2 regions of the Colwellia sp. MB3u-55 genome follow, and region 1 is predicted to be linked to the other one. Evidence: predicted binding sites of a transcription regulator. Region 1 holds the regulator's gene; the other holds the start of a gene.
The links. The regulator sigma-54, encoded in region 1, starts transcription at its own class of promoters, with help from an activator protein. The targets are predictions, from matches to a motif close to GTTGGCACGNNNNTNGNNT.
Positions count from the first base shown of each region.

Region 1 (6,252 bases):
TCTTTACTTTGGCTAGTCGTTGGTATTATTTTCTTACCTATGAGTGCTAGCTACCTGGTCGATTCATCCGTTTTTATTGCTAAAGCATTTGGCATCAGTGACTTAGTGATTGGTTTGACCGTTATTGCCGTTGGCACAAGCTTGCCAGAACTTGCGGCAAGTATTATGAGTATTATCAAGAAAGAAGATGATTTAGCGCTAGGGAGTATTATTGGCTCTAATATCTTTAATATTTTAGCCGTACTCTCGCTCGCTGGCTTAATTGCACCGGGCGAAGTAGATTCAGATGCCGCAGCACGTGACGCTCCTTACATGCTTGGCGTTACCGTATTATTATTTATACTGTGTTTTACTCGTCGTGCCGGAAAGTTTTGCATTGGCCGCTTAAAAGGTTTGTTATTAATAGGCGCTTTTATCGCTTATCAAGCGCTACTTTTTAGTCAAATAAAGCAATAACAAACACTATAATAGCAATTTACAAAATAAAAACGGGCTAATAATGAACGATTTTAAACAGCTAGCGTTAGACGTTATTCACATAGAACAACAGGCTATTGCAGAGTTAGCCCAGTACATTGATGAGAACTTTGAATATGCCTGTCAGTTAATGTTTAACTGTAAAGGTAGGGTTATTATTGCTGGCATGGGCAAGTCAGGCCATATCGGTGGCAAGATTGCTGCAACGCTGGCGAGCACCGGTACACCTTCTTTTTTTGTTCACCCTGGTGAAGCAAGTCACGGTGATTTAGGTATGATTACCGGTGATGACGTCGTGTTAACTATTTCGCACTCGGGCGAAACCAGTGAAGTGTTAGCAATAGTGCCAGTCATAAAACGTATTGGCGCTAAACTTATTGCGATGACGGGGAATCCAGCCTCAACCTTAGCAAAACTAGGCGATACCCATGTCTGTGTTGCTGTTTCACAAGAGGCTTGTCCACTAGGATTAGCGCCAACATCAAGTACCACAGCAACCCTAGTAATGGGTGATGCACTCGCTGTTGCCTTATTAAATGCTCGCGGCTTTACCGCTGACGACTTCGCACTCTCTCATCCCGGTGGTAGTTTAGGAAAACGCCTATTACTACGTCTTAGCGATATAATGCATAGTGGTGAGCGCTTACCAACTGTAAATGCTAATGCTAAAATTAAGGATGCGTTGGTTGAAGTATCGTTAAAAGGTTTGGGGATGACGGCGGTAGTCGACGAGAGTGGTCAATTACAAGGCTTATTCACTGACGGAGATTTACGTCGTATTCTTGATGAACGTATTGATATACATCTCGATACTATTGCATCAGTGATGACAAAAAATCCCACTGTGGCTCATCAAGATATGCTAGCCGCCGAAGGCTTAAAGATCATGGAAGACAAAAAAATTAATGGTTTAATTATTGTTAATGACAATAATATACCTATTGGCGCAATGAATATGCACGACTTACTAAAATCAGGTCTTATCTAATATGCAAACACTCTATGGCGAAATTACTGACACAGCATTCAATACCATGAAAACAATAAAGCTACTGATATGTGATATTGATGGCGTTTTTTCTGATGGCCGTATTTATTTGGGTAACGATGGTGAAGAATTAAAAGCTTTTCACACTAAAGATGGCTACGGCATAAAAGCATTAGGCGCCAGCGGTGTCGATGTAGCGGTGATCACCGGGAGAACATCAAATATTGTCGCAACACGTATGTCAGCCTTAAATGTTAAATATATAGTGCAAGGTGAAGAAAATAAATTACCCGCCTTGAAAACGATGGCTAAGCAATTAAAGTTATCCCTCGAGGAAATTGCTTATATTGGTGATGATATGCCTGATTATGAGTGTATCAAAGCCGTAGGCTTGGGTATTGCTGTTCAAGATGCCCACCCAAGTATTTTATCTATCGCAAATTACACCACTTTTAACCATGGCGGTTTTGGTGCTGTTCGAGAAATATGCGATTTAATCATGCTTAGCCAAAACACCTTAGCAAATGCTTCGGGTGCGAGTATATGAATCGACTTTATAGTTTAACTTTGTTGTTTTTTCTAATTGCGGGAGGCGTTTACGGTATAATTGAATGGAGAAATTCCTCAGCACCACAATTACAAGCGATTGATAAGACGCTGACCCCTGATTTTATTGCCGAAAATTTACACAGTAATGTTTATAAACATCAAGGAAGTTTAGCTTATGTTGTTGATGCCCATCGTATGGAACATTACCCTGAGTTAAGTATTACCAACTTTGAGTTTCCTCAATACACACTTCATCCAAAAAATGATGCGCCCGCATGGAAAATATCTGCCAATGAAGGCATATTATACAATAACAACCGGGTGAAATTAGAAAAGCATGTCCGCCTGTTAGCAACAGATCCCGATAGCTTATTACAAGAAGTTCAAGGAAAATACTTTGAACTTGATCTAAAAACTAACATCATAAGTTCAGAACAAGAAATTAAAATTATCGGTAAAGGATTTACCATCGATGGTAAAGGTTTAATTGTCGACTTAAACACCAACCAAATGACACTAACTAAACATGTGAAATCAATTTATGAAATTGTTAAAAAATAGCCTACTGTGCTTATTGTTATCAACTCCGCTATTTTCGTCAGCTTTCGCTGAAAAATTTGATATAAAACAAAAGATTGAAATTAACGCTTCAAGACAAGCCGTTGATCTTAAAAATAAAATATTCAGCTATATTGATAACGTGGTGATCACTCAAGGTTCATTAGTTATACGTGCTGATTTAGTACAAGTGCTGACTCAATCAGGCAGTGAAGAAAAAACCTACATCGCTAAAGGGAAGCCAGCAACCTTTAAACAAACCTTAGCCGATGGCACTCCACTTAGCTTACAAGCCGACGAAATAAGATATGAGCCTGCAAATAATTTAGTGATCATTTCAGGAAATGCGCTATTACAGCAAGAAGGCAGTGAAGTTAGTGGCAGTAGAATTACTTACAATATTGCCACTCAGTATGTTAATGCTGAAAGTAAATCTAACGAACGCACTAAAACGATTTTTCAGCCAAAAGAAAAAATTAAAGCGACAACCACAGACGCGAAAACTCAGGAAAAAATTAATTTATGAGCACTAGCACCCTAATGGCAAAAGGCCTTGCCAAAGCCTATAAAGGCAGAAAAGTGGTTAAAAATGTCAGTATGCAAGTTTCAGCAGGACAAATAGTCGGTTTACTGGGCCCAAATGGTGCCGGAAAAACAACTTCTTTTTATATGATCGTTGGTTTGGTTGAAAGTGATAGTGGCGATATTATTTTAAATGACGAAAACCTGACGTTAGCGCCTATGCATGAGCGTGCTAGAAAAGGCATCGGATATTTACCACAAGAAGCCTCTATTTTTCGAAAACTCAGTGTTTACGATAATATTATGGCTATTTTACAAACACGAAAAGAATTATCAGATGCTGAACGTGAAGAAAAATTAGAACATCTTGTTGAAGAATTCAACATAGGTCATATCAAAGATAATTTAGGCATGAGCTTATCGGGTGGTGAACGCCGCCGAGTAGAAATTGCCCGCGCTTTAGCTGCTGAACCAAAATTTATTTTATTAGATGAACCTTTTGCTGGTGTTGACCCAATTTCAGTAGGTGATATTAAAAAAATTATTCTACACTTAAAAGAACGTGGCATTGGTGTGTTGGTCACTGATCACAATGTACGTGAAACTCTCGATGTATGTGAACATGCGTATATTGTTAGTCATGGTGAACTTATTGCAGAAGGTACTGCAGATCAAATTCTTGCAAATCAACATGTAAGAGATGTATACCTTGGTGAACAATTCACGCTATAGTAGTCAGTAAGTGAATAATATCTTCGTATGAAAAAAACGAAAATATCCCATTAAAAATAATAGGAAGTTAATGACCTAAATGCGCCCTACTCTACAACTCCGCATAGGACAACAATTAACCATGACGCCACAATTGCAGCAAGCAATCAAATTGCTGCAACTGTCTACGTTAGAGCTTCAACAAGAAATTCAAGAAGCCTTAGAAAGCAATCCATTATTAGAAATGGATGAGTCTTCAAATAATCCCGAAGATAAAAGTACTGACAACCTTGAAGAAGCTCACACTGCCGGTACTGGTGATGTTAAAGAAGCCCCAGCTTCTGATGGTAGCGAAGACGCTACGCCTACCATTGATGAAATCACCACTACTGAAGCCATGGACAAAAACGATATCCCTGAAGAATTAAACATGGATACCACTTGGGATGATAACTACACAGCTGGTGCAGCAAGTTCAAGTTCAGGCCCCTCTTCAGAAGATTATACTTACCAAGGCGAGACCCAAGACTCTATTCAAGATCATTTGCGCTGGCAAATGGAATTAAGCCCTTTTACCGAAACAGACCGCACTATAGCGACAGCAATTATTGATGCGGTTGATGACGCCGGTTACTTAACGGTATCTAGTGAAGACATTTTAGAGAGTGTTGCCATTGAAGGAGTAGAGCTTGATGAAATAGAGGTGGTACTAAAACGTATTAACCTCTTTGATCCTGTCGGCGTCGCTGCTCGTTCAATTTCAGAATGTTTAATCATTCAACTTAATCAATTTGACCCAGCTACACCTTGGCTAGCAGAAAGTAAGTTAGTTTTGCGTGACCATATTAATCTGCTGGGTAGCCGAGACTATCGTACATTAATGCGTAAAACTCGACTGAAAGAAGACCAACTGCGCGAAGTGGTACGTCTTATTCAATCACTTGACCCTAGACCCGGCGATAGTGTGATGAAGAGTGACGACCAGTACGTTATTCCTGATGTGTCTGTTGAAAAGAAAAATGGCCGTTGGGTGGTCGAATTAAACCCTGATACTGCGCCAAAACTTTCGGTGAATCAGCAATATGCTTCGATGTCACGTTCGATGAAGTCGACAGCGGACACACAATTTATTCGCTCAAATTTACAAGAAGCTAAATGGTTTATTAAAAGCTTAGAAAGCCGTAATGATACTTTATTAAAAGTGTCAAACTGTATTGTGCAACGTCAAATTGGCTTTTTTGAACATGGTAATGAAGCCATGCGTCCAATGGTTTTAAATGATATTGCCGAAGCTGTCGATATGCATGAATCAACCATTTCACGAGTGACAACACAAAAGTACATGCATACGCCACGTGGAATTTTCGAACTGAAGTTTTTCTTCTCAAGCCATGTTGGCACCGAAAGCGGTGGCGAATGCTCATCAACAGCTATTCGTGCACTAATCAAAAAATTTGTTGCTGCCGAAATCCCAGCAAAACCACTTAGTGATAGTAAAATGGCTGATTTATTAGCCGACCAAGGGATAAATGTAGCTCGACGTACCATAGCAAAATATCGAGAGTCACTTTCTATTCCACCTTCTAACCAACGAAAAAGTTTACTTTAACGAAAAGATGAGGAATTAAGCTTATGCAAATTAATCTTTCTGGCCACCATGTTGACATTACCGAAGCTTTACGAGAAAACGTCACGACTAAGATGACAAAATTAAGCCGACATTTTGATCATATCAATAATGTACATGTTGTTCTCACCGTTGAAAAATCAAATCAAATTGCTGAAGCGACTGTTCACGTTAGTGGCTCTGATTTACATGCAAAAGCTGAAAATGCTGACATGTATGCCTCTATTGATAGTCTTGTTGTTAAGCTTGACCGGCAAATATTAAAGTACAAAGGTAAAACGAATCAGCATTAATGCTGTTTATCGCCTGTTCACTCACCAAAGAATCTAAGTAGTATAATGAAGTTGCAAGATATCCTTACCCTTGATTGCACCCTGTGTGCAATTAAGGGTACAAGCAAAAAAAAACTCCTTGAAATAATTAGCACAACTGCGGCAAAAAAATTCGACAATATTGATACTCATCAATTATTCGAAAGCTTAATGGCGCGTGAAAAAGTTGGATCTACCGGTATAGGAAATGGCATTGCGATTCCTCATGGTCGATTAACTAACACGTCACAAGTTATTGCTGTATTGCTGACCAGTGAACAAGCCGTTGAATTTGATGCGATAGACAACCGTGCTGTCGATATTATTATTGCGTTATTTGTACCCGAAGAAAACTGCCAACAACATTTAGATACCTTACAAAGTATTGCGCAAATATTTAGTACTAAACAATTCGCAAAGCAAATAAGAAAATGCAAAGATTCGCAAGAGCTTTTTACTATAATAAAGCATGCTCAACGTTAATAAAATCTAATAATAACCCAGGAAAA
Region 1 is NZ_JACGUS010000122.1:505,346-511,597, forward strand. It holds gene H4J66_RS18460 (calcium/sodium antiporter) at 1-456, shown strand, start outside; gene H4J66_RS18465 (KpsF/GutQ family sugar-phosphate isomerase) at 500-1,465, shown strand; gene kdsC (3-deoxy-manno-octulosonate-8-phosphatase KdsC) at 1,467-2,012, shown strand; gene lptC (LPS export ABC transporter periplasmic protein LptC) at 2,009-2,575, shown strand; gene lptA (lipopolysaccharide transport periplasmic protein LptA) at 2,556-3,098, shown strand; gene lptB (LPS export ABC transporter ATP-binding protein) at 3,095-3,826, shown strand; gene H4J66_RS18490 (RNA polymerase factor sigma-54) at 3,906-5,414, shown strand; gene hpf (ribosome hibernation-promoting factor, HPF/YfiA family) at 5,438-5,725, shown strand; gene ptsN (PTS IIA-like nitrogen regulatory protein PtsN) at 5,771-6,226, shown strand.

Region 2 (6,252 bases), on a different contig from region 1:
TAAGTAAGCTAGCAAAGCGCTTGGTGAAATTTTTTGACCGCTGTATTGAATATAAATACTTGCCCAATCGGGTTGATTAGTAATTAAACAGTTAGATTTTAATAAATGGCTGACTAAAGATTCATTCTTGACCGTTTTTCCTGCAATATTTGCATTGTTGAGCAGCTTTGGATCAAGTTGATAGTTATCAATATCAAGTTCAACATCATCTATACATAGAGTGTTTTCAGAAAAAATTTGATGATTTATTTCCAGAGCAGGGCAATTATCAACAGGAAATAGCTTTACGCCCGCTTTGCCTTTAGCGGTATTGGATAGATCTTTAATTAAGCAATCTTCAACCTCTTGCCAAGATGAAAACCGACTCTGATTAAAGCTATTTAAATACAATTTAAATGACTTTGACTCAACTATGTTTGTGCTGGTGCAAGGAAAACGAAATTCTGCAACAGCAACAACGGGTTTACCTGTGCTATTGAGCCACGAAATTTCATAGGCATACCAGACATCTTCGCCAATAAAGGGTAAGCTTTCAGCGTGAATAGCTAAACTGTCTCTATTTAAAGTTCGAGGTACCGCTTGCAAGAGTTCTGGGTTATATTCACTACAATAATTAGTGGCTTTTCCAAGTGTTAATTGGCTTAATACTTTTGCGTTTTTATAATTTGTCATACAATGGCTAGTCTAGTCTATTGGTTATGTGTCATTACATTTTAAAGGATCTTTTTAACAGATGAAATCATCACCATGCGAGTTAATGCAATCTTTATCATTATTTTCACAAAAATATTTATCACAATACCAAGAACGCTACCAACATTTACCGCTTATAGAAAAAGACGAGGAATGGCCTTCTCCATGTTTATCAGATGATTATGATGAAAATCATCAATATTGGCAACCTTGTGAAATCAGCGACCCGATTAACTTTGATAATGTTGAAAAAGCGTTAGAAATAACAATACACGCTGATTTTAAAATCTATTTCACCAGTTTGTACAGCGACACCTTAGATGCGAGCTGTGAGGAAGGCGCTTTATCACTACTTTTTGCTTGGAGCAAAGATGACTTCCAACGTTTACAAGAGAATGTGATAGGGCATATATTAATGAAGCAGAAATTAAAACAACCATTGACTTTATTTTTTGCTTTGACCGACGACGATAATATGATTTTAAGTGTCAACAATGACAACGGGGAGATCTGGGTCGAAAAAGTAGGTGCTAAAGCGCATAAGAAAGTGGCCGACTCACTGGTTAGCTTTATTAATATGCTCAGCCCTAGAATTCCTTAACTTATACTTATTTTAGGCTAATGATCAGGGCTTTTAGCTCTGCTAATTCAGTTTCTATTGGCGCTAATGCCGTTGCTATTGCTTTAGCTATCACCATCTCTATTTCTGGAGAGTTCAAGGCTAGCGTTTTATTTTCTTCAACAAGCTTCTCAGTTTCACCGGTTAATTTGCTCAGCTTAGGGTCATGGGTCCAATTTCTTAATATTGATATAAGGGTTGGCAGTGGAACTGGTTTTTTTAGCCTGGTTTTAAGTAAGGCTACCGTTGGCTTTTTACCTTGATTAGCTAATTGATTAGCGATGATTGTTATTTCGTCAGTTATGGTCATAAATTTATAATTACTTGTCAAAGAGGCTATGTTTTAGCGAATATCACAAGATATGTTCGCTGTGTTTACTTGATTTTTATTTTATTTATATATATATCAATGTGTTGCCAAGTTGGTTTGTCACTTGCTATTAAGTAAGTTGTAGACCAATAACGTTGTTTAAATTATATAAAATAATTATACATAAAATATCAATTAGGGAAACTTATGAAAAAATCAATTATAGCATTACTTATTGTGGCACCTTTAACTTTATCATTAACGGGATGTGTTATTGCTGTTGGTGGCGGTGATGAAGGGCATTCAATGTCAACTTCGTTTGGCGATCGTGAATATGAAAACCGTAAGAAAATTGACAAGATTCCATTAAATGCCAGCTATAGCTATGTTAAGCAAAAGCTAGGGCTTGGCGACTTCAATGAAAAATATCAAATAGGCGGTAAAGAAATACAGGTTCTCTTTTATCGTACTCATCGCGTACATAAAGATGATTTAACCACTAAGGACGAGTGTACATATTTACATTTTGTTAATGGTGATTTATTAGAAACAGGTAATGGTGCAGATTATAGGCGCAAAATTTCAGGTTAATCGTTATTGCTAAATAGTATAAAGGTAACCGCTAGTGTTACCTTTATAACTAAACCCTATGTTTTTACTCTAGCTGCACTTGCTATAGACGGTTTATTATTAAATATTTGTCTTAATAAAATAGCTTCAAAGCGTTGGAGTTTTGTTTGACCTTATTCGTTTTTTACTGCTATGGTGATGTAATAAAAATAATAAATGCAAGGATGACAAGGTATGTCAGAAGTAATACGTGATAAAAAAAATCTTGATATAAAAGCCGCTTATTTGTCAGGTGAAGATTTAAAACTCGCTGCCTCTTTACTGTATCAAGCTTATCATGATGATCCTGTTTTTTTAGAAATATTTTCCAATGAAAACAATGATTACGAACAAAAATTGCGCGCAGCCATTCGAGAAGAGTTAAGTGCTTTTTGGCATGCTAAACAACCTATGGTTGGCTTATACTTGGGGGAGGCAATGGTAGGTGTTGCTTGTTTAAATAGCCCAGACGAAAGTGTTAGTTCAGAGCGATTTTGGCACTGGCGTTTGAAGATGATGTTAGGTGCTGGCTACTTTAGTACCAAACAGATGATTGAAAAAGAAAAAATAGTACTTGCTGCTGTACCAATGAAGAAATTTCATATGCTTGCCTTTATTGCAATTCATCCTTTACATCAACATCATGGTTTTGGTCATTACCTTATGGCAGCCGTCAATACAATATTAGAAGAACACTCTGCAAGTGAGGGGGTTGCTGTTTATGCGACAACAAAGAAATATCAACAATTTTTTAAGGAAGTTGATTATGAACTGGTTAAAGAGCTCTCTATTGGCAATGTTTCGGGTTCACTGATGGTTCATTACAGAAGTAAAAGTTAAACCGAATCTCTTCATCAACTTTAGATAAATACCGAATTAATATTTGGTATTTTTTTATTTAATTTAAGGTGTTTTTTTACCTGTTCTAAAAATTTAGCGGTTGTATTTTAAAAGTAGCCAATGTTATATTTTACTGACTAATCGAATTTTTGTACCTTAACTATCTATTTTAACTAACAAAAAATGTTCAAATACTAAGTGTAAGCTGTAGCGTTTTGCTCAATATTTTTGTTAAGGTCATTATTGTCAGTGAATAGCAGTTAATAGGACATGCATTGCAAAATTAAGGAGTTTATATGAAGTTTGAAGCAGCACAGGAAAATATGCGCTTTTCATATTTTGGTGGTGGAGTCGGTGTATTAGTTTCTGGTTTAATTTGGTGTGCTGCAGGTTCAGTTGCATTAATGCATTCGAATCAATTGAGTATGCTAGCATTGTTCTTTGGCGGTATGTTTATCCATCCGTTAGCGATGCTATTGTCAAAATACTTTAAACGTCCTGGCAATCACCATCCTAAAAATCCGCTTGGCAAACTGGCATTAGAAAGTACGATTATCTTATTTGTCGGTTTATTTTTGGCTTTCTATGTAGCAAAGCTGCAAGTTGAATGGTTTTATCCAATCATGCTGATGATCATTGGTGTACGTTATTTAGTGTTTAATACGCTGTATGGCTTAAAAATATATTGGCTTTTAGGAAGCGTGCTGATATTTTCAGGTATGCTATGTATACTGTTAGGTGCTAATTTTATTATTGGCGCATTTATTGGTGGAGCAACAGAAATTGTCTTCTCACTTGTGATCATTAATCAATCGAAATGTTTGGTTTTAAACGCCACTTAGTTGCTCACTCCCACCTCGCCATTATTTGATGATTTGTTGATCTCCACTAAGCACGAACTTTTATGCTATAGGCGGCGAACTGTCGTCAAATTATGCTTCATTTACCTTATCATTTTGGAAAAACAATGGAAGAACTCAATAAACAATTAGATTTTATTATTGAATTAGATAGGCTCAAAGGAATTTATCGACAAGCGCTGGTCAAGTCTGATAAAAATAGATTTGAGAACAGTGCAGAGCACAGTTGGCATATTTCATTAACGGCTGAAATACTTCAAGAATATGCGGTAGAAAAAGTCAATATAGCACGAGTGATGAGTATGTTACTTATTCACGATATTGTCGAGATAGATGCAGGGGATATGTTTGCTTTTTCCGATAAACAAGCACTAGCAGAGCAACAAGAAAAAGAAATTGCTGCAGCAACCCGTATTTTTGGTTTATTACCAGAGAAACAGTTTCAAACTTTTAATGCCTTATGGACAGAGTTCGAAAAAGCTGAAACTGTTGATGCTCGATTTGCTAAAGCCATGGACAGCGTCTTACCCTTTTTACAAAATATAAAGAATGAGGGGGGCAGTTGGGTTAAGCACAAGGTTAAAAAATCACAGGTACTAAAACGTAATAGTTTTCTTGAAGGGCTCGCTCCTCAGTTATGGTTATATGTTTGTCAGCAAATTGATAATGCGGTAGAGCAAGGTTGGTTGTTGGACGAGTAATCAGCATAGCTAATCAGTAAAGTATTACGCTGTTTAATTACACAAGCTATTATTTATATTGTCGATAATAATTGTTCGAGCAATTATTACAACGTGGCATGCTCAAGGATAATGTAGTGAAAATATATGCGGATATTCAGTTAGGTAATTGTTATAAAATTAAGCTTGTTACCTCGATTTTACAGATAGAGCATGAGTGGATTAATATTAATATACTTGCAGGCGAGAGTGGCACAACGTCGTTTTTGAAAAAGAACCCAACAGGAAAAATCCCGTTACTTGAGCTTGATGATGGACGTTTTTTATCAGAATCTAACGCTATTTTGAATTACCTTGCCTCAGGTTCATCACTGTTACCTAAAGATAGATTTGAAAATGCAAAGGTACAGCAGTGGCAATTTTTTGAACAATATAGCCATGAGCCATTTATTGCTGTTGCTAGGTTTATTGCTAAATATCTTGGTTTACCTGATAACCGTAAAGCGGAATATCAATCCAAACAAGAAGGGGGTGATAAAGCACTAAGAATTATGGAAAAGCAATTGAAAATAACACCCTATCTTGTCGGGAGCACATTGACTACCGCTGATATTTCACTTTATGGATATACACACGTAGCAGAAGAGGGTGGTTTTAATCTGCTTGAATATCCTGCTATTCAAATGTGGATCAATAGGGTACAAGCACACCCCAACTATACAGCTATGGCGTAACATCATTGTGGAGAACCATGAAGTTTGAGATAAAGATAACGTTTGTCAACACTGCAAAGCTATGCTGTTTATTACGGTATTCGAAAATTATTTACACAAGGATTAACTATGATAGATTTTAAAAACTCTTCGGTGTTCAAATTAAAACCAATAGAAATCGAAGATGCGAGAGAAGACTTTCACAAGTTTATGATTGAGGGTGAGTCAATTTTTGCCGCTTTTAAAAGTATTAGAGATCAAGTGGTATTCACGAATAAACGCATTATTGCCGCCAATGTTCAGGGAATTACCGGCTCTAAGGTCGACTATACTTCTTTGCCTTATAGCAAAATACAGGCTTTTTCAGTTGAGTCATCAGGCACTTTAGATTTGGATTGTGAAATAGAAGTCTATGTCAGTGAACTCGGTATGGCTAAATTTGAGATTAAAGGTTCTTTCGATCTTATCCAATTTAATCAGCATATTAGTCAACACGTACTTGCGTAAATTCATTGTTATTGACAAATTAATAGTGAGTTTGTTGGTTAATATTTTAGCTAACTGCCCCTCTAACTATTAATAGCTATCACTAAGGCGAAATTATGAAACTGCTTTATGCTCACGAAAACCATTTTATGGTTAACAATGTTAAAAACCTTATTGAGGCACAACAAATAAGTTGCTTTATTAAAAATGAATTTGCTCAAGGAGCCGTAGGTGAAATATCAGCGTTTGACGCTTGGCCAGAAGTTTGGCTTGTTAATGAGGCTGATTTTGAACGTGCAACGACGATATTAACGTCATATCAGCAGGCTAATAAAGGCGAAGACTGGCTGTGTAAAAGCTGCGCTGAAACAAATGATCCCTCCTTTGAGATATGCTGGAACTGTCAGCATGAACATAAAGGGTCGCTTTAAAGAAGCTCTTT
Region 2 is NZ_JACGUS010000110.1:24,438-30,689, reverse strand. It holds gene queF (NADPH-dependent 7-cyano-7-deazaguanine reductase QueF) at 1-672, opposite strand, end outside; gene syd (SecY-interacting protein) at 734-1,294, shown strand; gene H4J66_RS08440 (hypothetical protein) at 1,302-1,622, opposite strand; gene H4J66_RS08435 (DUF3192 domain-containing protein) at 1,830-2,213, shown strand; gene H4J66_RS08430 (GNAT family N-acetyltransferase) at 2,427-3,071, shown strand; gene H4J66_RS08425 (DUF7010 family protein) at 3,368-3,913, shown strand; gene H4J66_RS08420 (HD family hydrolase) at 4,039-4,632, shown strand; gene H4J66_RS08415 (glutathione S-transferase family protein) at 4,749-5,345, shown strand; gene H4J66_RS08410 (PH domain-containing protein) at 5,454-5,831, shown strand; gene H4J66_RS08405 (DUF2007 domain-containing protein) at 5,927-6,241, shown strand.
Region 2: the regulator sigma-54 is predicted to act here: its motif matches at 1,734-1,752, upstream of H4J66_RS08435 (DUF3192 domain-containing protein).